DNA from 4 places in the Azospira sp. APE16 genome. Region 1 is predicted to be linked to each of the others. Evidence: riboswitches for the same ligand, from Rfam matches in the RefSeq annotation. Region 1 holds a riboswitch; each other region holds the start of a gene.
What was found. A riboswitch is a leader RNA that binds a small molecule or an ion and turns the genes downstream of it on or off. The one in region 1 is predicted to bind cobalamin.

Region 2: another riboswitch for cobalamin. It lies ahead of ACLSSQ_RS01790 (TonB-dependent receptor domain-containing protein); the one in region 1 lies ahead of ACLSSQ_RS12400 (TonB-dependent receptor domain-containing protein).
Region 3: another riboswitch for cobalamin. It lies ahead of bluB (5,6-dimethylbenzimidazole synthase); the one in region 1 lies ahead of ACLSSQ_RS12400 (TonB-dependent receptor domain-containing protein).
Region 4: another riboswitch for cobalamin. It lies ahead of cbpA (modified peptide precursor CbpA); the one in region 1 lies ahead of ACLSSQ_RS12400 (TonB-dependent receptor domain-containing protein).

The regions. Positions count from the first base shown of each region.
Region 1 is NZ_CP179682.1:2,580,598-2,588,270, forward strand. It holds gene ACLSSQ_RS12390 (ribonucleoside-diphosphate reductase subunit alpha) at 1-1,272, shown strand, start outside; gene ACLSSQ_RS12395 (ribonucleotide-diphosphate reductase subunit beta) at 1,269-2,453, shown strand; cobalamin riboswitch at 2,605-2,859, shown strand; gene ACLSSQ_RS12400 (TonB-dependent receptor domain-containing protein) at 3,063-5,342, shown strand; gene ACLSSQ_RS12405 (MotA/TolQ/ExbB proton channel family protein) at 5,357-5,965, shown strand; gene ACLSSQ_RS12410 (DUF2149 domain-containing protein) at 5,943-6,284, shown strand; gene ACLSSQ_RS12415 (cobaltochelatase subunit CobN) at 6,268-7,673, shown strand, end outside.
Region 2 is NZ_CP179682.1:345,185-352,857, reverse strand. It holds gene ACLSSQ_RS01830 (enoyl-CoA hydratase/isomerase family protein) at 1-392, shown strand, start outside; gene ACLSSQ_RS01825 (cation acetate symporter) at 487-2,160, opposite strand; gene ACLSSQ_RS01820 (DUF485 domain-containing protein) at 2,160-2,480, opposite strand; gene ACLSSQ_RS01815 (sulfite exporter TauE/SafE family protein) at 2,724-3,527, opposite strand; gene ACLSSQ_RS01810 (EVE domain-containing protein) at 3,517-3,987, opposite strand; RNA gene ssrS (6S RNA) at 4,059-4,238, opposite strand; gene ACLSSQ_RS01800 (cell division protein ZapA) at 4,276-4,605, opposite strand; gene ACLSSQ_RS01795 (hypothetical protein) at 4,602-4,805, opposite strand; cobalamin riboswitch at 4,948-5,159, shown strand; gene ACLSSQ_RS01790 (TonB-dependent receptor domain-containing protein) at 5,252-7,087, shown strand; gene ACLSSQ_RS01785 (FecCD family ABC transporter permease) at 7,098-7,673, shown strand, end outside.
Region 3 is NZ_CP179682.1:856,193-863,865, forward strand. It holds gene gmd (GDP-mannose 4,6-dehydratase) at 1-680, shown strand, start outside; gene ACLSSQ_RS04295 (sugar transferase) at 722-1,282, shown strand; gene ACLSSQ_RS04300 (hypothetical protein) at 1,294-1,998, shown strand; gene pyk (pyruvate kinase) at 2,090-3,535, shown strand; cobalamin riboswitch at 3,610-3,806, shown strand; gene bluB (5,6-dimethylbenzimidazole synthase) at 3,851-4,621, shown strand; gene fba (class II fructose-bisphosphate aldolase) at 4,820-5,884, shown strand; gene ACLSSQ_RS04320 (DUF3422 family protein) at 5,954-7,264, shown strand; gene ACLSSQ_RS04325 (phosphoribosylaminoimidazolesuccinocarboxamide synthase) at 7,308-7,673, shown strand, end outside.
Region 4 is NZ_CP179682.1:160,734-168,406, forward strand. It holds gene ACLSSQ_RS00805 (ATP-binding cassette domain-containing protein) at 1-82, shown strand, start outside; gene ACLSSQ_RS00810 (chemotaxis protein CheW) at 309-2,966, shown strand; cobalamin riboswitch at 3,274-3,429, shown strand; gene cbpA (modified peptide precursor CbpA) at 3,537-3,707, shown strand; gene cbpB (peptide-modifying radical SAM enzyme CbpB) at 3,704-5,074, shown strand; gene ACLSSQ_RS00825 (ABC transporter permease) at 5,165-5,965, shown strand; gene cutA (divalent-cation tolerance protein CutA) at 6,026-6,367, shown strand; gene ACLSSQ_RS00835 (protein-disulfide reductase DsbD) at 6,372-7,673, shown strand, end outside.

The DNA.
Region 1 (7,673 bases):
GAGGCCAAGGCCGACCGGGGCGAAATCCGTCTGTTCAAGCGCATTCCCGCCGTGCAGCTGTGGCGCAAGATGCTGACCATGCTGTTCGAGACCGGCCACCCCTGGATCACCTTCAAGGATGCCTGCAACCTGCGCTCGCCCCAGCAGCACGTGGGCGTGGTGCATAGCTCCAACCTGTGCACCGAGATCACCCTCAACACCTCCGATTCCGAGACCGCCGTGTGCAACCTGGGTTCGGTGAACCTGCCGGCCCACCTGATCCTGGTGGACGGCCAGCTGGTGCTGGACCAGGCCAAGCTGCAACGCACCATCCGCACCGCCATGCGCCTCTTGGACAACGTGGTGGACATCAACTTCTACGCCACCCCCAAGGCGCGCAACGCCAACGTGCGGCACCGCCCCGTGGGCCTGGGCATCATGGGCTTCTCCGACTGCCTGCACCGCCTGGGTCTGCCCTATGCCTCCGAGGCCGCCGTGGAATTCGCCGACCGCTCCATGGAAGCCGTCTGCTACCACGCCTACTGGGCCTCCACCGACCTGGCCGAGGAACGGGGCCGCTACTCCAGCTTCAAGGGCAGCCTGTGGGACAAGGGCATCCTGCCCATCGACTCCCTGCAGCTGCTGGAAGATGCCCGGGGCGGCTATGTGGAAGTGGACCGCAGCACCACCCTGGACTGGGACGCCCTGCGCGAGCGCATCGCCCAGGTCGGCATGCGCAACTCCAACTGCGTCGCCATTGCGCCCACGGCCACCATCTCCAACATCATCGGCGTCTCCGCCGCCATCGAGCCGGAGTACCAGAACCTCTACGTCAAATCCAACCTCTCCGGCGAATTCACGGTGGTGAACGAATCCCTGGTGCGGGACCTGAAGGCCCTCAACCTGTGGGACGAGGTGATGATCTCCGACCTCAAGTATTTCGACGGCTCCCTCGGCCCCATCGACCGCATCCCGGACGAGCTGAAGGCCCGCTACGCCACCGCCTTCGAGATCGACCCCACCTGGCTGATCCGGGCCGCCGCCCGCCGTCAGAAGTGGATCGACCAGGCCCAGTCCCTCAACCTCTACGTGGCTGCCCCCTCCGGCAAGAAGCTGGACGAGATCTACAAGCTGGCCTGGACCCAGGGCCTGAAGACCACCTACTACCTGCGCACCCTGGGCGCCACCGCCATGGAAAAGACCAGTTCCCCGGTGGACCGGGCCGCCGCCCCCGCCGCGCCCGAGCCCAAGTTCTGCTCCATCGACAACCCGGATTGCGAGGCCTGCCAATGAGCCAACTGCGTTTCGACGACTGGGACGACGCACCCACCGCCGCCCAGCCTACCCCGGCTGCAACGCCCGCCCGGCAAGCATCCCCAGCCCCCCTGCCCGCCCAGGCAGGAACGGCGTCGCCCCTGGCCGGCACCACCCCGGCAGCGGCGCCCCGCCTGCCTGCCGGCGGCATCTCCCTGGCCCCCATCAACCCGGAAGACAAGCGGGTGGTGAACGGCAAGGCCGACATCAACCAGCTGGCGCCCTTCAAGTACCCCTGGGCCTGGGAGTTCTTCCTCAACGCCAACCGCAACCACTGGACGCCCCTGGAAATCTCCATGGCCCAGGACGTGCACGACTACAACCACAAGCTGACGCCGGCCGAGCGCCACGTCTTCGAGAACGTGCTGTCCTACCTCACCACCTCCGACATCCTGGCCATGCGCAACATCGGCCTGGCGGTGATGGAGAAGATGAGCGCGCCGGAGCTGCAGATCTACCAGGCCCGCCAGGTCTATGAAGAGGCCCTGCACACCTGGACCTACCAGCACTGCATCGAAAGCCTGGGCCTGGACCAGAAGGAAATCTACAACCGCTACCGGGTGGTGCCGGAAATCCACGGCAAGATCGCCCTGGCCAACCGCCGCCTGGAGCGGGTGATGCGTTCCGACTTCGACCTGACGGACCGGGACAACCTGCACGAATTCGCCCTCTCCTACCTCTTCTTCGCCGGCATTTTCGAAGGCTGCTGGTTCTACAACGGCTTCACCCCCATCTTCGCCCTGCAGCGCCGGGGCCTGATGAAGGGCACCGCCGAGCAGCTGCAGTACATCATGCGCGACGAGGTGCTGCACTGCGCCTTCGGCATCCGGGTGGTGCGCCAGCTCCTGCAGGAAGAAAACCTGACCCTGGACCCGGTCCAGGTCAAGGCCCTGTGGGAAGAGGCGGAAGCCGCCGAGTCGGCCTACGCCGGTTACATCCTGCGGGAGCCCATCCTGGGCTACAACGCCGACCTGCACCGGGACCAGTTCCGCTTCATCGCCAACCGCCGCGCCCGCCAGCTGGGCCTGGCCGAGCCCTTCCCCGGCGCCGAGAACGTGCTGCCCTGGCTCGACGAACAGGCCAATATGCGCAAGGAAAAGAACTTCTTCGAAACCCGCGTCACCGAGTACCAGACCGGCGGCGCCCTGGCCTGGGACTGAGCCGGGCGGCAACCAGCGGCGTCGTGCCCTGGACGCTGCCCCGGCCTCTGGCGGGGATGGGGCAGCCCAGGACGCAGACTTTTGTCATAGAGGGGATTGGGGGTATGATCGCGCTCCTGATCGCCTGCAGTTGCGATCCCGGCTCCCCAGGGAGCCATTAGCAGTCAAAGGTGTCCGGCGGCAGCAGCCGCCGGGTGAAACGGGAACGAAGTAACGGCCATCACGGCCCCAAGCTTCGGCTGCCCCCGCAACGGTAAGCCAGTGCGGATGTTCCACGGCCCTCCTCCCCGGAGCGCCAGCCACTGAGCCAGCCCGTCGCCCCCTCACCGGGGCCGGCGACTGGCTTGGGAAGGCGGAACATCAAGACTGGCGAGCCCGGAGACCGGCCTTTGATTTTTGCGTGCCCGCCGTCCATGGAGGACGGTGCCGGCACGAACCTGCCACCGACCGCGGGGTTGCGGACGGAGCGGAGCATGAATCGAAGCGCCGGCCTTTCCCTCTGAGCCGAGTTTCTGCCGCCTGCCCTCGGGCCGGCGGTCGCGCCTCATCCTTTGTGCCCCCGTTTCCCGAAGCCCGGTTGGTAGCCATCGACTGGAGTCAGACAGCAACATGGGGAGCATCAACAACCAACAACCGCGGCGCCTCCTGGCCGCCGCCATCGCCGCCCTCTTTTCCCAGGCCGCCCTGGCCGCCGGAGAGCAGGGCGAGACGGAACTGGGCAGCGTGGTGGTGACCGCCTCGCGCATCGAGCAGACCACCCTGGAGGCCCCGGCCGCCGTCACCGTGGTGACGACCGACAAGCTGGACGCCTCGGGCGCCATGCGCATCGGCGACGCCCTTACCGCCAAGGTGCCCAGCTTCTACATGCGTAACGGCCTGGGCACCAGCACCCGCATCAACACCGCCCCCATCGTCTCCTTCCGCGGCCTCTCCGACGGCCGGGTGAAGATGATGGTGGACGGCATGAGTCTCTCCGACGGCAACGCCGGCGGCCTGGCCAGCCTGATGGGCATTCCCATGGGAGAGGTGGAACAGATCGAGGTGGTGCCCGGCTCCGCCTCGGCTCTCTACGGCAGCGACGCCATGGGCGGCGTGGTCAATGTCATCACCAAGGTGCCCACCAAGCAGGAAACCCGGGTCAAGGTCAGCCGGGGCTTCGGCGACGGCGAGCGCAATGCGGTGGAAGCCAGCTACCGCAACAAGTGGGACAACGGCGTGGCCGCCACCCTGGGCTTCGGCTACGAGGACATGGCCGGTTTCGCCGGCAGCGACCTGGTGGTGCTGCCGGTGGGCACCACCGGCAGCGGCGCCAACGCGGTCCAGGGCGGCCGGGCCACCACCACGGTGGATGGCAAGAAGGCCTATGTGGTGGGGGACCAGGGCGCCATTTCCTCCCACGCCAACAACCTGCATGCCAAGGTCTATTACAGCCTGGATGCCCAGTCCCGCTTTTTCGCCGGCTTCAACCGCAGCGAAAGCAGCATCGGCTTCGAGCGCTTCAACAACTACCTGAGCAAGAACGGCGCTCCCCTCGCCCTGCCCGCCAGCAACGTCTCCATCAACGGCGACAAGCTGGGCAGCATCAAGGAATCGAGCTTCTGGAATTCCAGCAATCCCAACTACCGCCAGGAGACCCGCTATTTCGCCGGTTTCGACGGCAAGCTGGGCAACGGCTACGACCTCAAGGCCAATGTGGGCTACTTCGACCGGGAGGCTTTCTATGTCGGTTCCGGTGGCGGTGCCACCTTCGATGGCGGCCCGGGCACCCGTACCAGCACTCCCAACACCACCCTGGATGCATCGGCCCAACTGGGTTTTGCCGTGGGTAGCAACCAATACTTGATCATCGGTATCGCCTCCAACCGGGCCAAGCTGCACCGCAAGGTATACCAACTATCGAACTGGCGCACCCCGGACAGCACCACCGGCGCCATCAATGAGCAATCCGATGGGAGTAGCAGTACCAACTCACTGTTCCTGCAAGATCAGATTTTCCTTGGTGACGACCTCACACTTTATCTGGGCGGACGCCATGACCGCTGGAGCACCCAAGGGGAGATGCAGCGATATGTTGGAACACTGACAGGCAGCTTGGACATGCAGGAACGTACCAAATCCGCCTTCTCTCCCAAAATGGCGGCAGTCTATCGATTAACCCCGGGCACCAGCCTGCGCAGTTCCTTGGGCAAGGCTTTCCGCGCCCCCTCCAACTATGAGATGTATGCCACGCCCAGCATCAGCAGCCGCCGCCTGCTGGTGGCCGATCCCGATCTAAAGCCGGAAACCTCCACCTCCTGGGACCTGGGCGTCGAGACAGCCCTGGCCGGCCAGGGCTCGGCCAAAGCCACCTATTACCGCACCCGGCTGCAGGACATGATCTACCGCAAACTCAGCCCTTACAGCGGCAGCCTGGCCGACGTGGACTTCTTCGCCGTGGCCACAAATGCCGGCGAAGCCAAGGTAGAAGGGATAGAACTGGCGGCGGAAATGCCCCTCGCCTCCTGGCTGCGGGCCTCCGCCAGCTACACCTGGACCGACAGCCAGATCACCCGGGACGAAAGCGGCACCGGCCTGCAGGGCAAGCGCCTGCGCTACGTGCCGAAGAACACCGCCTACTTCGCCCTGGACGCCCAGTGGCAACAGTGGCGCGCCTACCTCTCCGCCGCCTACACCGGCGAGCAGTTCAGCAAGGAAGACAACAGCGACGTCATCAAGAACGTCTACGGCGGCGTCAGCAAGTACTGGCTGGCCAACCTCAAGCTGAGCTACCAGTTCGACAGGAATTTCAAGGTCAGCGCCGGCATCAACAACCTCTTCGACAAGACCTACTACGAGTACTACCAGATGCCCGGCCGCAATGCCTTCATCGAGCTGAGCGCCTCGTTCTGACCCTGGGAGCCATCATGGAAATCGTCACCCTCATCGAGCAACTGCTCTACCAAGTCTCCACCGCCCTCTACCTGCCGGTGATCGGCGGCTGCGCCCTGCTGGTGGCCTACGTGCCCCTGCAACTGGGCATCACCCTGTTCGACGCCTGGCAGCGGCGCCGCGGCCATCTGCCGGAGGTGGAAAGCTTCAAGCTGCGCCTGGGCCAGCTGCGGCACCGCCTGAAGGGCTATCCGCGCCGCCTGGAGATCGAAGTGGAACGGCTACTGCAGGCCGAGGAACTGGAACTGTCGCGGCGCCTGGACCGCATCCGCTTCGTCATCAAGGTGGGGCCGGCCCTGGGCCTCATGGGCACCCTCATCCCCATGGGCATTTCCCTGGCCGCTCTGGCCGAAGGCAACATCCCCAAGATGGCCGGCAGCATGGTCACCGCCTTCACCGCCACCGTGGCCGGCCTGGGCGCCGGGGTCCTCGCCTATCTGCTGGCCCTCTCCCGGGAACGCTGGGTGCGGGCCGACGTGCGGGAAATGGCCCACGCCGCCGAACTGACCCTGGCGGAAAGCGGCCAGGCCCTCCCCCACCACCTGCAGACGGAGGCCGACGATGCGGTTGCTGCAGCGGCGTAGGCGCTTCTCCCTGGACGGAGAGGCCCTGGAAGACCCCATCGCCGGGGTCGCCAACCTCTTCGACGCCAGCATCGTCTTCATCGTCTCCATGATGATCGCCCTGTTCATGGCCTACAACATGATGGACCTGCTGGACCCCAGCTCCGAAGTGACCATGGTGAAGAAAAACGCCAACGGCGAGATGGAGATCATCACCAAGAAGGGCAACGAGATCAAAGCCGCCAAGGTCACCGACCAGAAGCTCTCGGGCCGGGGCGAGCGCCTCGGCACCGCCTACAAGCTGCCCGACGGGAGGATCGTCTATGTACCGGCCGACTGAGGGAAGGCGCCCGATCCTGTTCCACCTCCGGCACCTCTTCCTGGGCCTGGCCCTGCTGCTCCTGGGCCTGGCCGCCCAGGCCCGGCCCCTGTCATTGGTGCTGTTCCCCGGCGACCCGGCCACCCTGACGGCGGTCAATGCGGTGCAACAGCTACAGCAGGAGCCGGCCTTGAAGCAGGTGCGCTTCCACATCGCCTCCTCCTCCCAGCCCAGCCCGGCGGACCTGGAAGCCCTGGCCAAAGCCGACCTGGCCCTGATCTACAACATGGGCCGGGACCTGGCGAAGCAAATTGCCCCCGCCGTGGCCGAAATCAACCGGCGCGGCGCCAAGGCCTACGCCGTCGGCTCGCCCTTCGAGGAAGGGGAACGGGATGCGGGCCTGACCCGCAACGAGGAACTGCGGGCCTACGCCCAGGCCGGCGGCGTGGACAACTACGCCGCCATGCTGCGCCTGGCCCTGGCCCGGGAATTCGGCCTGCCCCTGGCGGCTCCGCCGCCCCGCCCCTTCCCCGCCGTGGCCCTGTGGAATCCCCGCAGCGGCCAGCTCTTTAGCCGCTTCGAAGACTACGCGGCGGACTACCTGCGGCAGCGCCCCGGCGCCGCCGAGCGGGTCTGGGTGGGCATCGTCTTCAACCGGGTCACGGCCCAGGCCGGCCGCTCGGCCCTGCTCGAAGCCATGGTGGAAAGCCTGGAGCGGCGGGGCTTCAACGTCGCCCCGGCCTTCGGCTTTCCTTCCGAAAATGCCGTCAAACAGTACTTCATCGACCCCAGGGGCAAGGCCCGGGTGGCGGCCCTGGTGGGCCTGGCCCTGAAGATGGGCAACGTGCCGGAGAAGACCGTCCCGCTCATGCAGGCCCTGGACGTACCCGTGGTCAATGCCCTCTCCCTCTTCAACCAGAGCCGCCAGGAATGGGAGGATTCGCCCATGGGCCTGAGCCTCAACGAGCGGGCCTGGCAGATCGCCGGAGCCGAATTCGCCGGCGCCGTGGCCCCCACCGTGGTGGCCTCCAAGGAGCGGCTGAGCGATCCTCGCACCGGCCTGGAGTACGTGGTGGAGGCCCCCATCCCCGAGCGCATCGAGCGCCTGGCGGACCGGGTGAAGAAATGGGTGGAGCTGCGCTACGAGCTCAACACCAACAAGCGGGTAGCGGTGATCTACTACAACTATCCGCCGGGCAAGGAGAACATCGGCGCCTCCTATCTCAACGTTTTGCCCCGCTCCCTGTGGCAGATCCTCTCCCGCCTGGAGCAGGCCGGCTACAACGCCCAGGGCCGCCCGGCCACGGAAGAAGCCCTGTTCGACGCCCTGCGGGAACACGGTACCAATATCGGCAACTGGGCCCCCGGCGCCCTGGAAAAAATGGTGCGCAGCGGCCACGCCATGCTGCT
Region 2 (7,673 bases), 1.6 Mb from region 1:
AGTTCGGCGCCCCCATCAACAAGCTGGGCTTCTCCATGTATCCGGGCGAGATGTCCGGCCTGCTGGCCCTGGCCGGCCCCGCCGTGATGTCCGAGATCCTGCTGGAAGGGCGCATCCTCTCTGCCGCCGAGGCCTACGCCAAGGGCCTGCTGACGCGGGTGGTGGCCGATGCCCAGCTGGAGGACGAAGTCACCGCCACCGCCCGCCGCATCGCCGCCGGCGCGCCCCTGGTGGCCCGCTGGCACAAGCAGTGGATGCGCCGCCTGGCTTCCGGCGCGCCCCTGACCCAGGAAGAAAAGGCCGCCTCCTTCGCCTTCCTCGACACCGCCGACTACAAGGAAGGCCTGGACGCCTTCCTGGCCAAGCGCAAACCCGCCTTCAAGGGCTGCTGATCAACAAACTGCGCTGGCCGCCGGCAACGGCAAAAAGAAAAAGCCCCGGGAAACTCCCGGGGCTTTTTTATGACGCTGACGCTGCAGCTAGCGCTTAGTGGTTGCTGGCGCCGGCGGCACCCAGACCGGTCTGGGCACGCACGTACTGGTCGTCGAAGGCTTCGACCTCGCGCTTGGCCTGGGCGCTGGTATCCAGCTTGGAGACCACGAAGGCGATGAGGAAAGCCAGGGGCATGGAGAACAGGGCCGGCTGGTCGTAGGGGAAGATGGCCTGGGCCTTGCCCAGCACGGTCACCCACACGGCCTTGGACAGCACCACGAAGACCACGGCGGCAGTCAGGCCGCAGATGGTGCCGGCAATGGCGCCCTTGGTGGTCAGACCCTTCCAGTACATGGAGAGGATCAGCACCGGGAAGTTGGCAGAAGCAGCGATGCCGAAAGCCAGACCGACCATGAAGGCCAGGTTCTGCTTTTCGAACATGATGCCCAGGCCGATGGCAGCCAGACCGATGAAGATGGAGGCGATCTTGGACACCTTCAGTTCGGAACCGCCCTTGGGCTTGCCCTTGCAGATCACATTGGCGTAGATGTCGTGGGAGATGGCGGAAGCGCCGGCCAGAGCCAGGCCGGAAACCACGGCCAAGATGGTGGCGAAGGCCACGGCGGAAAGGAAGCCGAGGAAGATGTTGCCGCCGACGAACTTGGCCAGGTGCATGGCCACCATGTTGCCGCCGCCGATCATCTTGCCGCCGACGTTGCCGCCTTCGAAGAACTCGGGGTTGGTGCCGACCAGAACGATGGCGGACATACCCAGCAGCACCACCACCAGGAAGAAGAAGCCGATGAAGCCGGTGGCCACGAACACGGACTTGCGGGCCTGCTTGGCATCCGGCACGGTGAAGAAGCGCATCAGGATGTGGGGCAGGCCGGCGGTACCGAACATCAGGCCTAGGGACAGGGACACCGCATTGACCGGATCGGCCAGCAGGGAACCCGGGCCCATGATCTTGGTGCCGTCCTTGTGCACTTCGGTAGCCTTGGTGACCAGGGTTTCGAAATCGAAACCGAAGTGGGACATGGCCAGCAGCATCATCAGGGTGCCGCCGCCAAGCAGCAGACAGGCCTTGATGATCTGCACCCAGGTGGTGGCGATCATGCCGCCGAAGGTCACATAGACCATCATCAGCACGCCCACCACGACCACGGCCACCTCATAGTCCAGGCCGAAGAGCAGCTTGATCAGCTGGCCGGCGCCGACCATCTGGGTGATCAGGTAGAACAGCACCACGGTCAGGGAGGAGATGGCAGCCACCGTCCGCACCTTGCTCTGATCGAGACGGTAGGAGGTGATGTCGGCAAAGGTGAAGCGGCCCAGGTTACGCAGGCGCTCGGCCATCAGGAACAGGATGATGGGCCAGCCGACGAAGAAGCCGACGATGTAGACGAAACCGTCATAACCCTTGGCGAACACCATGGAGGTCAGACCCAGCAGGGTGGCGGCGGACATGTAGTCGCCGGCAATGGCCAGGCCGTTCTGGAAACCGGTGATGCCGCCGCCGGCAGTGTAGAAGTCGGCGGTGGACTTGGTGCGGTTGGCGGCCCAGTAGGTGATGCCCAGGGTGGACAGCACGAAGGCCACGAACATGGCGATGGCAGCCACGTTCAGGGGCTGCTTTTCAGCCTCGCCGACGGTGCCGGGACCGGCATAGGCGGCACCGGCGGCCAGCAACAGGCCCAGCAGGGGCAGGAAGCGGGACAGGTTACGCATTATTGGGCCTCCTTGGTGGCTTCCTTGATCAGTTCGGCGTTGATTTCGTCGAACTTGCCGTTGGCGCGATGCACGTAGAGGCCGGTCATGACCCAGAAAAGCAGCATCATCAGGGCGGCGATGGGCCAGCCGATGGTGGCGATACGGCCTTCGCCCAGGGGCGAGGCCAGCAGGGTGGGATTGAAGGCGACCACGGCCATGAAGCCGTAGTACAGGATCAGGACCACGGCAGACAGGGTCCAGGCGAAGCGGCTGCGGGTGGCAACCAGCTTGTCGAACTTCGGATTGTTGCGAATCCGTTCGTAGGCAGCGCTGCTCACGAGTGTTCTCCTCAGTTTGAGTATTTGTTTAGGTCGGCAGAAAAGACCGACTCCCCCTCTACCCAGCCCTCCCGGCGGGTTTTCCCCAATGTGGGAAACCCGTATTGCGTCCGGGAACGGACATGGATTACGCAATGATATAACAGTTACGCAAATTTCCATACCCGCCCGTATGTCGCGGCGCAAAAACAAAAAAGGGCCCGCAGGCCCTTTCCATATGCATCAAGGTCGGCAAGCCGCCATCTACATGACGCCATGCAACATCTTGGCTGCCAGCAGCACTAGCACACCGGCGAAAATCCGCTTCAGGGTCGCCACCGGCAGGCGATGGGCCAGACGCGCCCCCACCGGGGCCGCCACCACGCTGCCCGCCATCACCCACAGCAGGGCCGGCAGATAGACGTAACCAACGCTCCAGGCCGGCAGGCCGGCCTCGCCCCAGCCGTTCCAGATGTAGCCCAGGGTGCCGAAGAAGGCGATGGGCAGGCCGAGGGCCGCCGAAGTGCCGATGGCGTTGCGCACCGGCACGTTACACCAGGCCAGGTAAGGCACCGTCAGGGAGCCGCCGCCGATGGCCACCAGGGAAGAGAGGGCGCCGATGACCCCGCCCGCCAGCCCCAGGCCGGCCGGGCCGGGCAGTTCCCGGTGGGGTTTCGGCTTGAAGTTCAACGCCATCTGCAACGCCACGCAGGAAATGAAGCAGGCAAAGAACAGGGCCAGGCCCTGGGTGGAAATGCGCGCGGCGAGCTGGGTGCCCAGCACGGTCCCCACCAGCACCCCCGGGGTGAAGGAGCGCAGCGTGTCCCACATCACGGCGCCATGCTGGTGGTGGGTGCGCAGGCTGGAAATGGCGGTGAAGATGATGGTGGCCATGGAGGTGCCGAGGGCCAGGTGCAGCATCTGCTCCGGCGGGAACTGCTGGCCGGCGAAGATCATGGCCAGCAGGGGCACCATCACGGCGCCGCCGCCGATGCCCAGGAGGCCGGCCATGAAACCGGCAAAGAGGCCCAGACCCACATAGGCCAGCCACCAGAAATCAAAAAGCATCGTTCAGCTCCATCAACTTGCGGGTAATGAATTGCCACTCTTCCGCCGTCACCGGGGTGATGGACAGGCGGCTGCCCTTTTGCAGCACTCCCATGGCCGCCAGGGCCGGATGGCAGCGCAGCTCGGTCAGGGGCACGAAGCGCCCGCGGGCGACGAAGGCCACATCCACGTTGAGCCAGCGGGGCTGCCCGGGCGAGGATTTGGCATCGAAATAGGGACTTGCCGGATCGAACTGGGTGGCATCGGCGTAGGCGGCGGACGCCACCTGGCCCAGGCCGGCGATGCCCGGCACGGCACAGCCGGAATGGTAGAAGAGCACGCCGTCGCCCAGCTTCATGGCATCGCGCATGAAATTGCGGGCCTGGTAGTTGCGCACGCCGAACCAGGGCACCCGGCCGAGACGGGCTAGGTCATCGATGGACACTTCGTCCGGCTCGGATTTCATCAGCCAGTAAGCCATGGGCGAACAGGGGAAAAGAGGGGCCACAAAAGGAAACAGCGCGGTGGATTGCTCGCACCGCGCTGCTGTATTAGGCCCCCGCCTGTGCCGTTAGGCCGGCATCCTGAACCTGAGTTCAGAGTGGTCGCTTGCCGTCCGCATCAGGTGCACCCGACGAAGGGCGCTCACAACAGCGGATGAGTGGTTCGCGGCCGATGCCAATTAGCATTGGTTCAAGGAATATATGGCCTTGACGAACACCGCAGGGGACAATCGGCGGAAACTTTTGCTGGTGCGGCCAAGAAGGCTTCAGAACAAGGGTTCCTGGCCTTGGAGGGCCGCGTCCAACTGTGTTTCCATGGCTCCGATTCTACGCTGAAAGTCAGAGCCGTCAACGGGGGTTTCAGGATTTTCTGCGGGGCTCTCCGCCTTCCCGGCGGAAAGCAGTTCGTGGGCGATATTCAGGGCCGCCATGACCGCCACGCGCTCGGCGGCAGCAGTCTTACTTTTGGCTGCGATGTCCTGCATCTTGCGGTCCACATAGGCGACGGCAGCCAGCAGCGCTTCCTGTTCGCCGGGCGGACAGGCCACCCGGTATTCGCGGCCGAGGATGGCCACGTCGATGAAATTGCCGCTCATGCCTTGCCCTCCTCCGGCAACTGCTCGGCCAGCGCCTCGAGGCGGGCACGGGCCGCCTCCATGCGCTCGACCAGACGCAGGCGCTCGTCTTCCGCGCTGGCCAGTCGGGCGCGCAGTTCCTGGTTCTCGGCCCGCAGGCTGTGGCAGAGGTTGACCACCTGCGCCACCTTGCCCTCGAGGGCATCCAATTGCTTAGTCATAGGCGCGAACTATAGAGGCCAAAAACACGCAAGGTCAAGGACTAAGACCATATTTTGAATGTGTTTTATGCCAAAGCGCCCAGGCGCCGGCCTCGCCATACAGGCAGGTATGGAGTACCATCCGCCCCCGTTGTTCCACCAGGGACAACGCTCCGCGTCAGGTGCCGCGGGAGGAGTCCTCCTCCGCGGTTAAACGGGAAACAGGTGCGCGCCGCCAGCAGCGGCGCAATGCCTGTGCTGCCCCCGCAACGGTAAGGAAGTGCGGGTCCATCACGATGCCACTGGGTCACCCCCGGGAAGGCGATGGATCAAGACTTCCGAGCCCGGATACCGGCCTTGCGCATCGCTGGAAAGCAGCGGGTCGTCTCACTCGCTTGTCACTCCCCTGCTTTCCTCATTGCAACCTGCCCAGCGGGGACGCTCGGGCATGGCAGAAGGAATCCATCATGCAAGCCACATCCCGTTACCAGGCGCTGACCGCGGCGCTGACTCTGGCCCTACTTCCGACGGCCCACGCCGAATCCCAGACCCTGGACCCCGTGCTGGTCACCGCCACCCGGACACCGATGCGAGCCAATGAACTGCTGGCCGACACCACCGTCATCACCCGGGAGGAAATCCAGCAAAAGGGGCAGGTGACCCTCGCCGAAGTCCTGTCGAGCGTGCCTGGCATTTTCATCACCGAAGGCCAGCTGCCGGGAAAGCAGAGTTCTTTCTTCATCCGCGGCACCAATTCCGGTCATGCCCTGCTCCTGGTGGACGGTATTCCCCTGACTTCGGCCACCCTGGGAGAGGCCCCCTTCGACATGATTCCGGCCCAGGAGATCGAGCGTGTCGAGGTCCTGCGCGGCCCGGCCTCGGCCCTCTACGGTTCGGAGGCCATCGGCGGCGTCATCCAGGTATTCACCACCCGCGGCCAAGGGCCATTGACGCCACGTTTCAGCGCCAAGGTTGGCTCCCACAACACGCGGGAAACCAGCGGCGGAATTTCCGGTGGCAATCAGCTGATTTCCTATGCCCTCTCCGCCAGCACCTTCGACAGCGATGGCATCAGCGCCACCCGGGGACCGCTCTCCAATCCGGACAAGGACGGTTATTCCAGCCGCGCTGCCTCGGCCTCCCTGCAGGTCCGCCCTGCCGTCGGCCACGAAGTCGGCATGAGCTACCTGCAGACGGACAATACCAATCACATGGACGGCAACGTCAATTTCGACGACCGGACCAAGACCTCCCTGTCGTCCTGGAACATCTACAGCCGCAACCGCATCCTCAAGGACTGGACTTCCACCCTGCGCATGGGGGAATCCCGGAATGCCGCCGTCACCTATGAGCCAGCCACCCTGCGCCGCTACGAGACGACCCAGACCACCCTCTCCTGGCAGAACGAAATCACTACCCGGCTGGGGGGCTGGCTGGTGGCCGTGGAAGAACAGAAGCAGTCCATCGACTCCAACCAGACCTACACCCTGAAATCCCGGGATACCCACTCCTACCTGCTGGGCTGGAACCAGCTCTTCGGCAACCACCGGCTCCAGGCCAACACCCGGCGCGACCACATTTCCGGCATCGGGGCCAAGGACACCTGGTCCGCCGCCTACGGCTACCAGTTCACCGAACAGCTGCGGGCCTTCATTTCCCAGGGCACTGCGTTCAAAGCACCCAGTTTCAACGACCTTTACTTCCCCTCCACCTGCTACCCCATCTGGGGCTGCTTCGGCGGCAATCCCAACCTGAAACCGGAAAGCTCCAAGAACACCGAGATCGGCATGGCCTGGGAAAATACCGGCCACGAAGCGCGGGTGGTCTACTACGACAACCGGGTCACGGATCTGATCGACTGGGGCAACACGCCGGACAACATCGGCAAGGCCAAGATCACCGGCAGCACCTGGTCCTATCGTGGCACCTGGCACGATCTTTCGGTCAGCACCGCGCTGGACCTGACGCGCCCCACCGACGAAATCACCGGTAAAGTGCTGCGACGCCGGGCTGAAGAACAATTCACCCTGGCCCTTTCCTACAAACTGGGCAACCTGACCTTCGGTGGCGATATGAAGAGCGTCGGCTCACGTTACGAAGACAAGGAAAACCAGAGCCGCATGGGCGGATTCAGCCTGTTCAACGCCTTTGTCCGCCACCCCCTCGACAAGGACTGGTCCATCGAAGGACAGATCAAGAATATCGGCGACCGACAGTACGAGCTCTACCGCGGCAGCGGCGACACCCAGTTCATGACCGCCGGCCGCACCCTGTTCGTCGGCCTGCGCTACACGCCGAAATAACTCACCAACCATGCCCTCCAGCCGTCGCGCCCTGATCGTCATTGCCCTGCTGGTGCTGCTGGCCGGGGTGAGCCTGGTCGTGGCCCTGGCGGTGGGCAGCATCAGCATTCCCCCCGGCGCCGTTCTGCAGGGGCTGCTCGGCGATGCCGAGGCGCCGGGCTACGCGGTGGTGCATAACCTGCGCCTGCCCCGGGCCCTGGCCGCCTTTGCCTGCGGCGGGCTGCTGGCGGTGGCCGGCTGCCTGATGCAGGTGCTGCTGCGCAATCCCCTGGCCGATCCCTATGTGCTGGGCATCTCTGGCGGCGCCGGGGTCGGCGCCCTGGTGGCCATCCTGCTCGGGCTGTCCGCCTTCGGCATCAACGGCCTCGCCTTCAGCGGCGCCCTGGCCGCCACTTTCCTGGTCTTCGGCCTGGCCCACGGCGACGGCTCGTGGACCCAGACCCGCCTGCTGCTCACCGGGGTCATCGTCGCCGCCGGCTGCGGCGCCCTGGTGGCCCTGATGCTGTCCCTGGCGCCGGAGCACAAGCTGCACGGCATGCTCTACTGGCTGATGGGCGACCTCTCCCAGGCCACCGACGCCCGGCCG
Region 3 (7,673 bases), 1.7 Mb from region 1:
TCTATGGCTTGGTGCAGGAAATTCCGCAGAAGGAGAGCACGCCCTTCTATCCCCGCAGCCCCTACGCGGTGGCCAAGCTCTACGGCTACTGGATTGTGGTGAATTACCGGGAGGCCTATGGCATTTATGCCTGTAACGGCATCCTTTTCAATCACGAAAGTCCCAATCGGGGCGAAACCTTTGTTACCCGCAAAATTACGCGGGCATTGGCTCGCATCAAGCTGGGGCTGCAGGACTGCCTGTTCCTGGGCAACATGGATGCCAAGCGGGACTGGGGGCATGCCAAGGATTATGTGGAAATGCAGTGGCTGATGCTGCAGCAGGAGAAGCCGGAGGACTTCGTCATTGCCACTGGCGTGCAATACAGCGTACGGGACTTCGTCAATGCGGCTGCTCAGGAGCTGGGCATGCAGATCCGCTGGGAGGGCTGCGGGATTGAAGAGAAGGGCTACGACGTTCACGGCAAGTGCATCGTTGCCGTAGACCCCGCTTATTTCCGTCCGACGGAAGTGGAAACTCTGTTGGGAGATCCTACCAAGGCCAAGGAGAAACTTGGCTGGACGCCGAAGACCAGTTTCGCCGAACTGGTGGCCGAGATGGTGCGCGAAGACTTGAAGAGCGCCGAGCGCGACGAACTGGTCAAGAAGCACGGTTTCAAGGCTCTCAACCATCATGAGTGACGCCGTTCTGATGCTTCTTTCCTGTCGCATGGAATCCTGACGTGAAGCGCCTGTTCGATCTCCTGCTCGGGCTGCTGGCCCTGGCCGTGCTGTTGCTGCCCCTGCTGCTGGTGGCCCTGCTGGTGCGTTTCACCTCCCCCGGGCCGGTCCTTTACTGGAGCGACCGGGTGGGGCGGCATAACCGCATTTTCAAGATGCCCAAGTTCCGCAGCATGCGGGTGGGCACGCCGGCGGTGGCCACCCATCTGCTGACGGACCCCAAGGTCTACCTGACGCCGGTGGGCTCCTTCCTGCGCAAGTCCAGCCTGGACGAGCTGCCCCAGCTGTGGAGCATCCTCAAGGGCGACATGAGTTTCGTCGGTCCCCGGCCGGCCCTGTACAACCAGGACGACCTGATCGCCCTGCGCACCGAGGCCGGCGTGCATGAGCTGGTGCCCGGCCTTACCGGCTGGGCCCAGGTGAACGGGCGGGACGAGCTGCCCATTCCCCAGAAGGTGGCTCTGGATGCGGAATACCTGCGCCGGCGCTCCCTCGCCTTCGATTGCCGCATCATCTGGCTGACCTTCCTCAAGGTGGTGCAGCGGGACGGCGTTTCCCACTGAGGTTGCGGGCGATGCTCTCCCCGCACCAGCCGTTCGACGCCAGCCTGCTGGATGAGGCCGGCCTCAACCTGCAGGCCGTCTTCGACGTGGCGGCCCTGCCGGAGGAGGTTGCCGCCTCCCTGGAGCGGGCAGCCCCGGGCCACGGCCGGCGCCAGCTGATCCTGCTGGGCCACGGCGGCCGCCGCCTGTGGCAGGCGGTGCAGGCCGCCGGGCTGGATTCGGACCATCCCATCGACGACTTCACCATTGCCAGCGTGGGCCGCTGGTTTGCCGCCGTCTGTCCCGGCCGGGACTTCCTCCTGCTCTATCCCGGCGATGCGCCGGTGGGGCTGCAGCAGCTGGGGCGGCTGGCGGGCTGGCACCATCCCTCGCCCTTCATGGTCGGGGTGCGGCAGCAGTGGGGCTCCTGGTATGCCTACCGGGCGGCCCTGCTGGCGGACAGCGACTTCCCGCCGACGCCGCCCCTGCAGGAAACCTCGCCCTGTGCCAGCTGCGCGCCCCGGGTCTGCATTGAGGCCTGCCCGGCCGGCGCCCTGGCCGGCGGCCGTTTCGACCTGGCTGCCTGCGTCGCCTGGCGCCGGCAGCCCGCCTCGCCCTGCCGCCATACCTGCCTGGCCCGGCTGGCCTGCCCGGTGGGCCGGGAGCACCGCTACGAGCCGGCCCAGATCCGCCACACCTATGCCAAATCGCTGGCGGCCATCGAGGCCTACTACTGAAGCGCCCCGCCGCCGGGAAATGGCCTGGGGGCCAGCAACGGCGGGGAGGCTGCGCTAGAATGGCCGGATAGACCAACAACAGGAACCCGCCATGGCCCGCCATACCAAGATCGTCGCCACTCTCGGCCCCGCTTCCACCGATCCCGTCACCCTGGAACGCCTGATCCGCGCCGGCGTGGACGTGGTGCGCATGAACTTCTCCCACGGCACCGCCGAGGACCACATGGCCCGGGCCCGCACCGTGCGCGAGATTTCCGCCAAGGTGGGGCGGCCGGTGGGCATCCTGGGGGACCTGCAGGGACCGAAGATCCGCGTCGGCAAATTCGAGAACGGCAAGATCCAGCTGGAGAGGGGCGACAAGTTCATCCTCGACGCCAACTGTGCCCTGGGAAACCAGGAGCGGGTCGGCCTGGACTACAAGGACCTGCCCCGGGACGTGGAGCCCGGCGCCGTGCTGCTGCTGGACGATGGCCGCATCGTGCTCGACGTGGAGCGGGTGATCGGTGCCGAAATCCACACCGTGGTGCGCCACGCCGGCGAGCTGTCCAACAACAAGGGCATCAACCGCCAGGGCGGCGGCCTTTCCGCCCCGGCCCTGACCGCCAAGGACATGGACGACATCAAGACGGCGGCCCAGATCGGCGTCGATTACATCGCCGTCTCCTTCCCCAAGAGCGCCGCCGACATGTACATGGCGCGCCAGCTGATGCGGGCCGCCGGCAGCCGCGCCCTGACCATCGCCAAGATCGAGCGCACCGAGGCCGTGGCGGCCCTGGATGAAATCCTTGACGCCTCCGACGGCGTCATGGTGGCCCGGGGCGACCTGGCCGTGGAAGTGGGCGATGCCGCCGTGCCGGCCCTGCAGAAGAAGATGATTCGCCACGCCCGGGAGAAGAACAAGCTGGCCATCACCGCCACCCAGATGATGGAATCCATGATCCAGTCGCCGGTGCCGACCCGGGCCGAAGTGTCCGACGTGGCCAATGCGGTGCTGGACGGCACCGACGCGGTGATGCTTTCCGCCGAGACCGCCAGCGGCCGCTATCCGGTGGAAACCGTGGAATCCATGGCCCGGGTCTGCATCGAGGCCGAGCGTTCCGCCGAGGTGACCCTGGACCGGGAATTCCTCGACCGGGTGTTCACCCGCATCGACCAGTCCGTGGCCATGGCCGCCATCTGGACCGCCCACCACCTCAAGGTGAAGGCCATCGCCGCCCTGTCGCAATCCGGTTCCACCGCCCTGTGGATGAGCCGCCTCAACTGCGGCGTGCCGGTCTATGCCCTGACGCCGGATGCGGAGGCCCAGACCAAGATGTCCCTCTACCGGGAAGTGACGCCCCTGCTCATGAGCCAGCAGCATTCGGACCGGGACGTGCTGCTCTACGAAGCCGAGCAGCTGCTGATGCAGAACGGCGCCGTGGCCAAGGGCGACCTTATCGTGCTGACCATCGGCGAGCCCATCGGCACCCCGGGGGGCACCAACACCCTGAAGATCGTCCGCGTCGGCGAGCACCAGATGCCGCCCCTGCGGGCCTGATAGCGCCCTCGCGGGCCTCGGGCCTCGGGCCTGATTCCGCCGCCTCTGTTAAAATTCCCGTCGCCCCGGTCCGCCGGGGCGAATCGTCTCCGGGTGCCCGCAAGGGAGAATCGGGAACGCGGTGCGGCAGGCCTTGGGGCCGCCCATTCCGCGACGTGCCCAACGCTGTGAGGGGGACTGGGCCGGCAGATGCCACTGATCCGCGGATCGGGAAGGCGCCGGCGCAGAGTGATCCCGAGTCAGAAGACCGGCCAGGAGACCCTTTTCGGCACGCACGGCCAGGCGCGCCGCCACCGATCTTCAGAAGGGGACTCCATGAAGACCGACCCCACCGTCAACAAAGTCATCTCCCTCGCCGGCTACCAGAACGAACACGAGTTCTCCGACGCCGCCCGGGACGCCATCTACCACGCCATCTTCTCCCGCCGCGACGTGCGCGGCCAGTTCCTGCCCGACCCGGTGCCCCAGGAGGTGCTGGCCCGGGTCCTCACCGCCGCCCACTTCGCCCCTTCCGTCGGCTACATGCAGCCCTGGAGTTTCCTCCTGGTGCGTGAGGCGGAGACCAAGGCCCGCATCCACGCCGCCTTCCAGCAGGCCAACCAGGAGGCGGCGGAGAAATTCGAGGGCGAGCGCCAGGCCATCTACAAGGAACTGAAGCTGGAGGGCATCCGGGAAGCGCCCATCAACCTGCTCATCACCTGCGACCGGGACCGGGCCGGCCCGGTGGTCATCGGCCGTACCCACATCAAGGCCATGGACCTCTATTCCAGCGTCTGCGCCGTGCAGAACCTGTGGCTGGCGGCCCGCAGCGAAGGCCTGGGGGTGGGCTGGGTCTCCATCTTCCACCAGCAGGCCCTGCGCGACATCCTGGGCCTGCCGCCGCGCATCATCCCGGTGGCCTACCTGTGTCTGGGCTACGTCAGCCACTTCAAGGAAAAGCCGGAGCTGGAAAGCGCCGGCTGGCGCCAGCGCCTGCCCCTGGCCGACCTGGTGTACGACGGCCAGTGGGAAAAGCCGGTGGAGGAGGAACTGCGCCAGGTTCTCAGCGAGCACCAGGCCAGGGCCCAGGAAAAACGCCGCTTCTAGGCATGCCTGCCCGAAGAGGGCCGTGGTTGGGGCGTCTCCGGCGCCCTGGTTGCGGCCTTTGTCTTTCTTTTGCTGCCCGGCGGTCGCAGTACTCGCCCGGGGGGCAAAGCCACGATAAAATCACGGTCTTTCCCGAGCGCCACGACAGCGGGCGCCGATCACGCCAGAACAAACCGCATTGCCCATTGGAGGAACACCATGCCCATCGTATCCATGCGCCAGCTCCTGGACCACGCCGCCGAGAACGGCTACGGTCTGCCCGCCTTCAACGTGAACAACATGGAACAGGTCTGGGCCATCATGGAGGCCGCCAATGAGCTGAACGCCCCGGTGATCATGCAGGCCTCCGCCGGTGCCCGCAAATACGCCGGCGAAGCCTTCCTGCGCCACCAGATCCTTGCCGCCCTGGAAGCCTATCCCCACATTCCCGTGGTGATGCACCAGGACCACGGCCAGTCCCCCGCCGTCTGTATGGCGGCCATCAAGTCCGGCTTCTCCTCCGTGATGATGGACGGCTCCCTGCAGGAAGACGGCAAGAGCGTCGCCTCCTACGACTACAACGTGGCCGTGACCCAGGAAGTGGTGAAGTTCTCCCACGCCATCGGCGTCTCCGTTGAGGCCGAACTGGGCGTGCTCGGTTCCCTGGAAACCATGAAGGCCGACAAGGAAGACGGCCACGGCGCCGAAGGCCACATGACCCGGGAAGACCTGCTCACCGATCCGGACCAGGCCGCCGACTTCGTCGCCCGCACCAACTGCGACGCCCTGGCCATCGCCATCGGCACCAGTCACGGCGCCTACAAGTTCACCAAGAAGCCCACCGGCGACATCCTGGCCATCGACCGCATCAAGGAAATCCACGCCCGCATCCCCAACACCCACCTGGTGATGCACGGCTCCTCCTCCGTGCCCCAGGAACTGCTGGCCGAGATCCGGGAATTCGGCGGCGACATGAAGGAAACCTACGGCGTGCCCGTGGAAGAGATCGTGAACGGCATCAAGCACGGCGTGCGCAAGGTGAACATCGACACCGACATCCGCCTGGCCATGACCGGCGCCGTGCGTCGCTACCTGTTCGAGAACCCCTCCAAGTTCGATCCCCGCGACTTCCTCAAGCCCGCCCGGGAAGCCGCCAAGAAAATCTGCGTCGCCCGCTACCAGGCCTTCGGCTGCGAAGGCCGGGCCGGCCAGATCAAGCCCATCTCCCTGGAGAAGATGGCCGAGCGCTACAAGAAGGGCGAGCTGAACCAGATCGTCAAGTAAGGCGGTCCGCCTTCCCAACCGCTGCCAGGCGCCGGATACTTCTCCGGCGCCCTTTTCTTTTTATCCGCCATGACCCTGCCCCTCGCCGAACACCCGCTGCGCCAGCGCCTCAATGACGAGGTCCACGCCCGCCCGCCCATGGCCCTGGAAGGGCCGGAGTGGATCAGCTACCTGGCGGTGCTGCACGAAGGTACCGAGGCGGCGGCCGAAGAAGCCCATCTGCAGCGCCTCTGCGCCGCCCTGGGGGCCAATCTCTGCCCGGTGATCCAGGGCGACCACTGGGTCATGGACGCGGGCCGCCTGCGCCTCAAGTGGGAGCGGCACAACGAATTTTCCGGCTACACCTTCTTCCTCGCCCGGGAACCCGGCGACGCCCCCGACACCACCGCCATTTCCGCCCTGCCGGCGGACTGGCTGGCGGGCCTGCCCGGCTCGGTGATGGTGGCCACCCATGTGGAATTCCGCTCCGCCGCCGACCTGGACCCGGAAGAACTGCTGGCCGACCTGCACCGCTCCGGCGACTCCTGGGTCGCCACCACGGTGGCCGACGGTGCCGCCTGGGTCGCCTCCGATTTCCAGCTGCACGACGGCTGGAGCCGTTTCCTGGTGCTGGACGAGCGCCTGCGCCACCGCCAGGCCGGGCGCACGGTGCAGCGCCTGCTGGAGATCGAGACCTACCGCATGATGGCCCTGCTGGCCTTCCCCGTGGCCAAGGAGGTGAGCCGCCTGCTGGCCAGGGCCGAGGGCGAGGTGGCCGACCTCATGGACCGCATGGGCGAAGCCCGCGGCCCCGAGGACGAGCGCCTGCTGCTGGCCCGCCTGACCCGGCTGGCGGCGGAGATCGAACGCTCGGTGACCCGCACCGCCTTCCGCTTCGGCGCCGCCGAGGCCTACTACGCCCTGGTGCAGCAGCGGGTGCGGGAACTGCGGGAACACCGCCTCAACGGCTTTCCCCCCATTTCCGAATTCATGGACCGGCGCCTGGCCCCGGCCATCAACACCTGTCTTTCCGTGGCCCGGCGCCAGACCGACCTGTCCACCCGCATCGCGCGCAAGAGCGCCCTGCTGCGCACCCGGGTCGATATCGAACTGGAGCGCCAGAACCAGCAGCTGCTGGGGCAGATGAACCGCCGCGCCAAGCTGCAGCTGCGCCTGCAGGAAACGGTGGAAGGCCTGTCCGTGGTGGCCATCACCTACTACGCCTCCCAGCTGGTCAGCTACCTGGCCAAGGGCCTGTCCAAGACCGTGCTGCCCCACCTGTCGCCGGAAATCGCCTCCGCCGTTTCCATCCCCCTCATCGCCGCCGTCGTGGCCGTCAGCATCCGCCGCATGCGCCGCGCCCTGGCCGCCGAGGAGCTGGAGCAGGGCGAAGGCCACTGATCCTTTATAATCCGTTTTTTCCCCTCTTTTTCGGGACCCTGCCGTGACCGCTCCCCTTTTTGAATCCACCATCACCAGCCTGCCCCTCGTCGCCCGGGGCAAGGTGCGCGACATCTATTCCGTCGATGCCGACCACCTGCTGATCGTTACCACCGACCGGCTCTCCGCCTTCGACGTGATCCTGCCGGACCCCATCCCCGACAAGGGCAAGGTGCTGACCCAGGTGGCCAATTTCTGGTTCGAGAAGCTGGGCCACATCCTGCCCAGCCAGCTCTCCGGCATCGCCCCCGAATCCGTGGTCAAGCCCGAAGAGCGGTCCCAGGTGGAAGGCCGCGCCCTGGTGGTGAAGCGCTTGAAGCCCCTGCCCATCGAGGCCGTGGTGCGCGGTTACCTGATCGGTTCCGGCTGG
Region 4 (7,673 bases), 1.4 Mb from region 1:
CCCTGGCCTGCACTACGTGCACCGGGCGGCCAACCTGGAAGACGTCTTCATCAAGCTCACCGGCCGCGAACTGCGGGACTGAGGGCCGCCCCCGGCCCCGGGAATTCCCGGGGGCTATGCAAAGCCGGGCTTCACGCTACAATCTCCCCACCCATGACCCGGGCATCGACCCGGGCGCCGGCAGCGGCCCAGGGCCAGCCCGCTGCCTGTCGTTCTCCATAAGGCCCGACCACCACCGCACGACCTCCCGTATTCCGACTGGCAGGGGCCCTCACGCCCACCGCCGGCGCCATCCTAGGAGGAGTGCCATGCACGACGACAACCAGGGCCTGGTGGAGGCCTTCATCCCCTTCATGCGCAGCGTCGCCCAGTGCGAAAAGCAGCTGGAGAACCTCAATTTTACCTGGGGGATGATCGAGGCCACGGCCAAGATGAACTGCCCGGCCGAGGCCAAGACCATCCTGCCGACCATGGGCGCCACCCGGGAGGGCTTCGGCCGCCTGGAGCGGCAGCTGATCGAGAACCTGGTGCAGGAGAACATCCGCAAGGTGGTGCTGGAAATCGGCTCCAAGGCCCAGGTGGCGGTGGACATCCTGATCCGCAACCTCTACGAGCGCACCGCCGACGTGGGTTTCCTGGCCACGGACGAGGATATCCGGGACTTCATCCGCCAGCGCAAGGAGGCGCCGGACCAGGAGACCCTGGAAGGGGAGAAGGCCCGCATCCTGCGCCGCCTGCAGGAGTACCGGGACAAATACACGGTGTACGACGAAATCCTGGTGCTGGACCTCAACGGCCGGGTCATCGCCCACCTGGACGGCGCCAGCCCCGTGCTCTTCTCCCAGGACCCCCTGCTGCAACAGACCCTGCACACCGACGGCTATGTGGAGACCTTCCGCGCCAGTGACCTGCGCCCCGGTCTGGAGCGGGCCCTCATCTACTCCCAGCGCATCGACGACGGCGATAGCGGCGAGCCCCTGGGGGTGCTGTGCCTGTGCTTCCGCTTCGCCGACGAGACGGAGAGCATCTTCCGCAACCTGCGTCGCCGGGAGGACCGTTCGGTGATGCTGCTGCTGGACGCCCAGGGCACGGTGATCGCCTCCAGCGATGCCGACCACGTGCCCCTGGGCCGCCGCCTGGAGCAGGTGCGGGATGCGGATTACCGCATCGTCGATTGGGGCGGCCGCGAGTACCTGGCCAGGACCTGCCCTACCCGGGGCTACCAGGGCTACGTCGGGCCCGGCTGGGTGGGCCATGTCATGGTGCCGGTCAGCTCCGCCTTCCGCGCCGGCCTGGGCCAGGCTGCCGAGAGCCTGCCGGCGGAGGTGCTGGAGGGCGTGCTGGCCCACGCCGACACCTTCTGCCCGGCCCTGGCCGACATCGCCCGGGGCGCCGAGGGCATCAACCTCTCCCTGCGCCGGGTGGTGTGGAACGGCCAGATCATGGCTGCCGACAAGCGGGGCGACCTGCTCAAGCTCAAATCCGTGCTGCAGCAGATTTCCGAGACCGGCGACCGCACCAGCGACCTCTTCGCCCGCTCCATCGCCGACCTCTACCAGACCGCCATCTCCTCCAGCCTGCAGGACGTGCAGTTCATCTCCCGCCTGATGATCGACATCATGGACCGCAACCTCTACGAGCGGGCCAACGACTGCCGCTGGTGGGCCCTTACCTCGGCCCTGCGCCGCAGCATGGCCGCCGGCCGTCCCGGCGAGGCGGAGGCCCAGGCCATGGCCGGCATCCTGGAATACATCAACAGCCTGTACACCGTCTATTCCCGGCTTTTCGTGTACGACCTTTCCGGCACCATCGTCGCCGCTTCCAACCTGCACGGCGACAGCCTCAACCTGGTGGGCAAGAAGGTGGATGCGGGCTGGGTCCAGTCCGTCTTCTACCTGCCCAGCACCCAGCACTACTGCGTCTCCCCCTTCGAGAAGAGCTGGCTCTACGGCGGCCGCCCCACCTACGTCTACAACGCCGCCATCCGTCATCCCGACGATCCGGCCAAGGTGGTGGGGGGCATCGGCATCGTCTTCGACGCAGCGCCCCAGTTCGCCGCCATGCTGGCCGATTCCCTGCCGCCCCAGGCAGGGGCCTTCGCCGTCTTCGCCGAGCGCAGCGGCCGCATCATCGCTTCCTCCGACGAACGCTTCCCGGCGGAAAGCCTGCTGGAGGTGGACAAGAGCCTCTTCGCCGCCGCCAACGGCGAGGGCCGCTCCCGGGTGGTGCAGCTGGCCGGGCGCACCTGGATCGTCGGCAGCACCGCCTCCTTCGGCTACCGGGAATTCAAGAATAGCGGCGACTACAGCAACGACGTGGTGGCCCTGGTGTTCGTCCCCGTCGGCGACGGCAGTGCCGCCGCGGCCCCCCGGGAACGGCGCCCGGCGGTGCTGGAAGGCAGCTACGGCGACCTGCACGCCCGGGGCGGGCAGAGCGTGGAGCTGGCCACCTTCGTCGTCGGCGACAAGGTGTATGGCCTGCCGGCGGCCGAAGTGCTGGAGGCGGTGGACCCGGCCCGGCTTTCCCCCATGAGCGGCTCCCGCCGCTATCTTTGCGGCGTCATCAGCTTCCAGAGCGGTGGCGGCGACAGCGGCACCCTGGTACCGGTGGTGGATATGCGCTTCCTTCTCAACTACCCGGCCAAGGAGGTGGACAACCACAGCCAGATCGTCGTGGTGCGGGTGCGGGACGGCCTCATGGGGCTGCTGGTGGACGATCTCTATGCCGTGCCCGAATTCGACGCCGAGCGCCTGGAGCCGATCCCGGAGATGATCCGCCAGGACGCCGGCTACGTGCAGGCCATCATCAAGCCGCGCCAGCCGGACAGGGAAAAAATCCTCCAGGTGCTGGACCCGGAGCGCATCTGCGGCGCAGCCCAGAGAAAGCCGGAGTCCGCCGCAGGCGTCGAGGCACCGCGCCCGGCGGCGCCCCTGCGGGCCATCGGCGGGCCCGGAGGCGGGCGCTGAAGGGGGAAGGGCAAGGGGGAAGGGCAAGGGGGAAGGGCAAGGGGGAAGGGCAAGGGGGAAGGGCAAGGGGGAAGGGCAAGGGGGAAGGGCAAGGGGGCAGGGCAAGGAGGCAGGGCAAGGAGGCAGGGCAAGGAGGCAGGGCAAGGAGGCAGGGCAAGGAGGCAGGGCAAGGAGGCAGGCGCAGGGCTGCCGGGCAAAAATCCGACCCCGGACAGAGGCGCTTTACCTGGATCAAATCCAGCTGCCGTCGGCCTTGACCCTCCCCGGGCCGGCGGCCAGAATCCGCCCCCATTCGGCTTCCGCTTTCGGAACACGGTGCAACTCCGTGGCGGGCCCGCCGCTGTAATCGGGGACGGTCGTTCCACGGCGTGGTGCAGTTTCTCCACGCCACCCACTGCCGCAGCAAATGCGGCGGGAAGGGGGAACCCAGTAGCAGGACCGGTCGATCCGTAAGCCAGAAGACGGGCGGAAGTCGTGGAGTTCCAGGCAAAGGGCTCCGGCGGCATGTTTCTTTCGAGACAGGCCGCCGGAGCCCTTTTGCTTTTTTTCATACCTTCGCGGGAGGACCCCATGAAAGCCACCACTCAAGTTACCAGCCAAGCCACTACTGCCCAGCAGGCCGCTGTCCAGCCCACCCAGGCCGCCGCCCCGGCCCCGGTCATCGCCAGCCGCAAGTCCTGCAACCCGGACGGCATCGGCCTCTCCCACTACGTCCTGATGGATCGGAAGGCGGCCAAGTGAACGGTCCGGCTCCCCATCTGCCCCGGCTGCAGCCCTACGACATCGGCCATGAGCGCTACGTGGCCCTGCTGCACCCGGAAACCGCCTTCTGGTCCCTGGTGGACAAGGACCGGGTGGAGGCGGAATTGTGCGGCAGCGAGCTGGCCGAGCGCTTCCAGGCCCAGGCGGCAAGGTTCGCCCAGGAAATCCACGCCCTGCGCTTCGAGCTGAAGCCCTCCGGCGTCTATGTGAACCCGACGGAACGCTGCAACCTGGACTGCACCTACTGCTACATCCCCGACACCCTGCGCCGCCACGGCAGCGACATGCCGGCGGAACGGCTGCTGGGGGCCCTGCAGCGGCTGAAGGAATACTTCGCCACGGTGATGGACGGCGGCGAGGGGGCGCGCAAGCCCCGCCTCATCTTCCACGGCGCCGAACCCCTGATGAACCGGGAGGCCCTGTTCGCCGCCATCGACCTGTTCCAGGACGATTTCGCCTTCGGTGTGCAGACCAACGGCACCCTGCTCACCGATGCCGCCGCCGACTTCCTCATGCAGCGCAACGTCAGCATCGGCCTTTCCCTGGACGGTCCCACCGCCCCCATCACCAACGCCACCCGCCACACCTGGGCCGGCCAGGGGGTGCACCAGCACGTGCTGCGGGCCATGGAGCGGCTCCAGGGCTACGGCTCCTGGAGCGTCATCACCACCTGCACCACGGAGAACCTGGCCCACCTGACGGACATGGTGGAGCTGTTCCATCGCCACCAGGTGCCCACCTGCATGCTCAACGCGGTGCGCTGCACCCTTTCCGGCGCCCGGGGGGTCAAGCCGGTGGACGGGGATTTCGCCCGGGCCTTCATTGCCGCCCTGGAGCGGACCCACGAGCTGTACCGGGAGACCGGGCGCAAGCTGGTGGTGGCCAATTTCGCCAACATCCTGCTGGCCATCCTGGCGCCCACGGCGCGGCGCCTGATGTGCGACATCTCCCCCTGCGGCGGCGGCCGGGCTTTCTTCGCCCTGGCGGCGGACGGCGGCCTCTTTCCCTGCAGCGAGTTCATCGGCCTGCCGGCCTTCGAGGGCGGCAACCTGTTTACCGACGGCGTGGCGGCAGCCCTGGAGTCGCCAGCCTTCAAGGAAGTCACCGGACGGGACGTGGATAAGTTCGAGCCCTGCGCTTCCTGCCCCATCCGCCACTTTTGCGGCAGTCCCTGCCCGGCGGAGGCCAACGAGATGAACGGCGGCATGGAGAAGACCGGCGCCTTCTGTCAGTTCTACGAGGAGCAGGTGCGCTACGCCCTGCGCCTGATCGCCGACGGCAAGTCCGACAACTTCCTCTGGGATGGCTGGGACCAAGGTACGGAGACGGTTTTCAGCGCCTGCTGAGGCCCGTTCGAGGCCCGTTTGCCCCCGGTCGGCGGCCCCGCCCCGACCGGGGTGCTTACCTTCCGGGCGCCAAGGCCGGATAATGGCGCCATGAATGCCGCCACTTCCTCCGCTTCCCTCTACGCGCCGCCCCGCCTTTCCGCCCGCTGGTTCCCCGTGTGGCAACGCAATTTCCTGGTCTGGCGCAAGCTGGCCCTGCCTTCCATCCTGGGCAACCTGGCCGACCCCCTGATCTACATGCTGGGCCTGGGCTACGGCCTGGGCAGCATGCTGCCGGAGGTGGCCGGCACCTCCTACGTGGCCTTCCTGGCCGCCGGCACGGTGTGCGCCAGCACCATGAACGCCGCCACCTTCGAAGCCCTCTATTCGGCCTTCTCCCGCATGCACGTGCAGAAGACCTGGGAGGCCATGCTCAACGCCCCCCTGGAGCTGGAGGACGTGATGCTGGGCGAGCTGATCTGGGCCGCCACCAAGAGCCTCCTTTCCGGCTGCGCCATCCTCACGGTGATCTTCGTCCTCGGTCTCTCCCATTCGCCCCTGGCCCTGGGAGTGCTGCCGGTGATCCTGCTCACCGGCCTGGCCTTTGCCGCCCTGGGCCTGATCGTCAATGCCCTGGCACCCTCCTACGATTTCTTCATGTACTACTTCACCCTCTTCATCACCCCCACCATGCTGCTTTCCGGCGTCTTCTTCCCCCGGGAACAGCTGCCGGTCCTGGTCCAGGGGCTGACCGAGGCACTGCCCCTGACCCACGCCGTGCAACTGGTGCGGCCCCTGCTGCAGGGCCAGGTGCCGGCCAATGCCCTGCTGCACGTGGCGGTGCTGCTGGCCATCACCGCCGTCGCCTTCCTCGTCGCCCTGGTGCTGACCCGGCGCCGCCTGCTGCGCTGAGATGGCGGCAGGCGCAGGCAGATCAAAACGCGAAACGCCGCTCTCGGCTAAGATGGCCCCATGACCACCTCCAAAAAAGCCAACCCGGTACTGCTGGTGCAGACCAATTGCCCGGACGGCGAAACCGCCGCCCGCCTCGCCGCCGCCCTGGTGGATGCCCGTCTGGCGGCCTGCGCCAACGTGCTGGCGCCCTGCGCCTCCATCTACCACTGGCAGGGCAAGGTGGAGATGGCCACCGAGACGCCCCTGCAGCTGAAGACCGCCGCCGACCGCTTCCCCGAACTGCGGGCCCGCCTGCTGGAACTGCATCCCTACGACGTGCCGGAGATCGTTGCCTGGCCCGTGGCCGAAGGGCTGCCCGATTACCTCAACTGGGTCGTGACCGAGACCCGCCCCGAGTGACGCCGTGATTGCTTCCCTGATTTCCCCGTTGTGGCGCCGGCTGCTGCCGTGCCTGATCCTGCTGGGCCTGGCCCTGCCCGTGGCCGCCCAGGAATTCCTCGATCCCCTGGTGGCCTTCAAGCCCGAAGCCCGGGCCCTGGACGACAAGACCGTGGAGGTGCGCTACAGCATCGCCAAGGGCTATTACCTGTACCGGGACAAGTTCAGGTTCGCCGCCGAGGGCGCCACCCTGGGCACCCCCGTGTTCCCCGCCGGCAAGCAGAAGCACGATGACAACTTCGGCGACGTGGAGGTCTATTACAAGAGCGTGGCCATCCGCCTGCCGCTGAGCGCCAACCAGTCCGGCCCCATCACCCTCAAGGTGACGGCCCAGGGCTGCGCCGATGCCGGGGTCTGCTACCCGCCCCAGGAACAAAAGCTCAGCGTCACCCTGCCGGCCCCGGGCAGCGCCCCGGCCGCAGTGCCCGACGCCGCCGGCGACGAGAGCGGCCATATCGCCGGCCTGCTGCAGAACGCCGGCTTCTGGCTGGCCGTCTCCACCTTCTTCGGCTTCGGCCTGCTGCTGGCCCTGACGCCCTGCGTCTTCCCCATGATCCCCATCCTCTCCGGCATCATCGTCGGCCAGGGGCATCACGTTTCCCGCAGCAAGAGTTTCCTTCTCTCCCTGGCCTACGTGCTGGGCATGGCGGTGACCTATGCCGCCCTGGGGGTGGCCGCCGGCCTCACCGGCACCCTGCTCTCCGCCGCCCTGCAGAATCCCTGGGTGCTGGGCGCCTTCGCCGCCGTCTTCGTGGTGCTGTCCTTCTCCATGTTCGGCTTCTACGAGCTGCAGTTGCCCAGCTTCCTGCAGAGCAAGCTGTCGGAAGAGGCCAGCCACCTGCACGGCGGCCACCTGGCGGCGGTGTTCGCCATGGGGGCCCTGTCGGCGGTGATCGTCGGCCCCTGCGTCGCCGCCCCCCTGGCCGGAGCCCTGCTTTACATCGGCCAGAGCGGCGATGCGGTGCTGGGCGGCGCCGCCCTTTTCGCCATGGCCCTGGGCATGGGCGTGCCCCTGCTGCTGGTGGGCCTCTCCGCCACCACCCTGCTGCCCCGGTCCGGCCCCTGGATGGAAGCGGTGAAGAAGGCCTTCGGCGTCATCCTCCTCGGCACCGCCCTGTGGCTGGTGTCGCCGGTGCTGCCGGCGGCCCTGGTGATGGCCGGCTGGGCCCTGCTGCTGATCGTGCCGGCCGTCTTCATGCACGCCCTGGACCCCCTGCCGGCCACGGCCAAGGGCTGGCAGCGCTTCTGGAAGGGCATCGGCATCGTC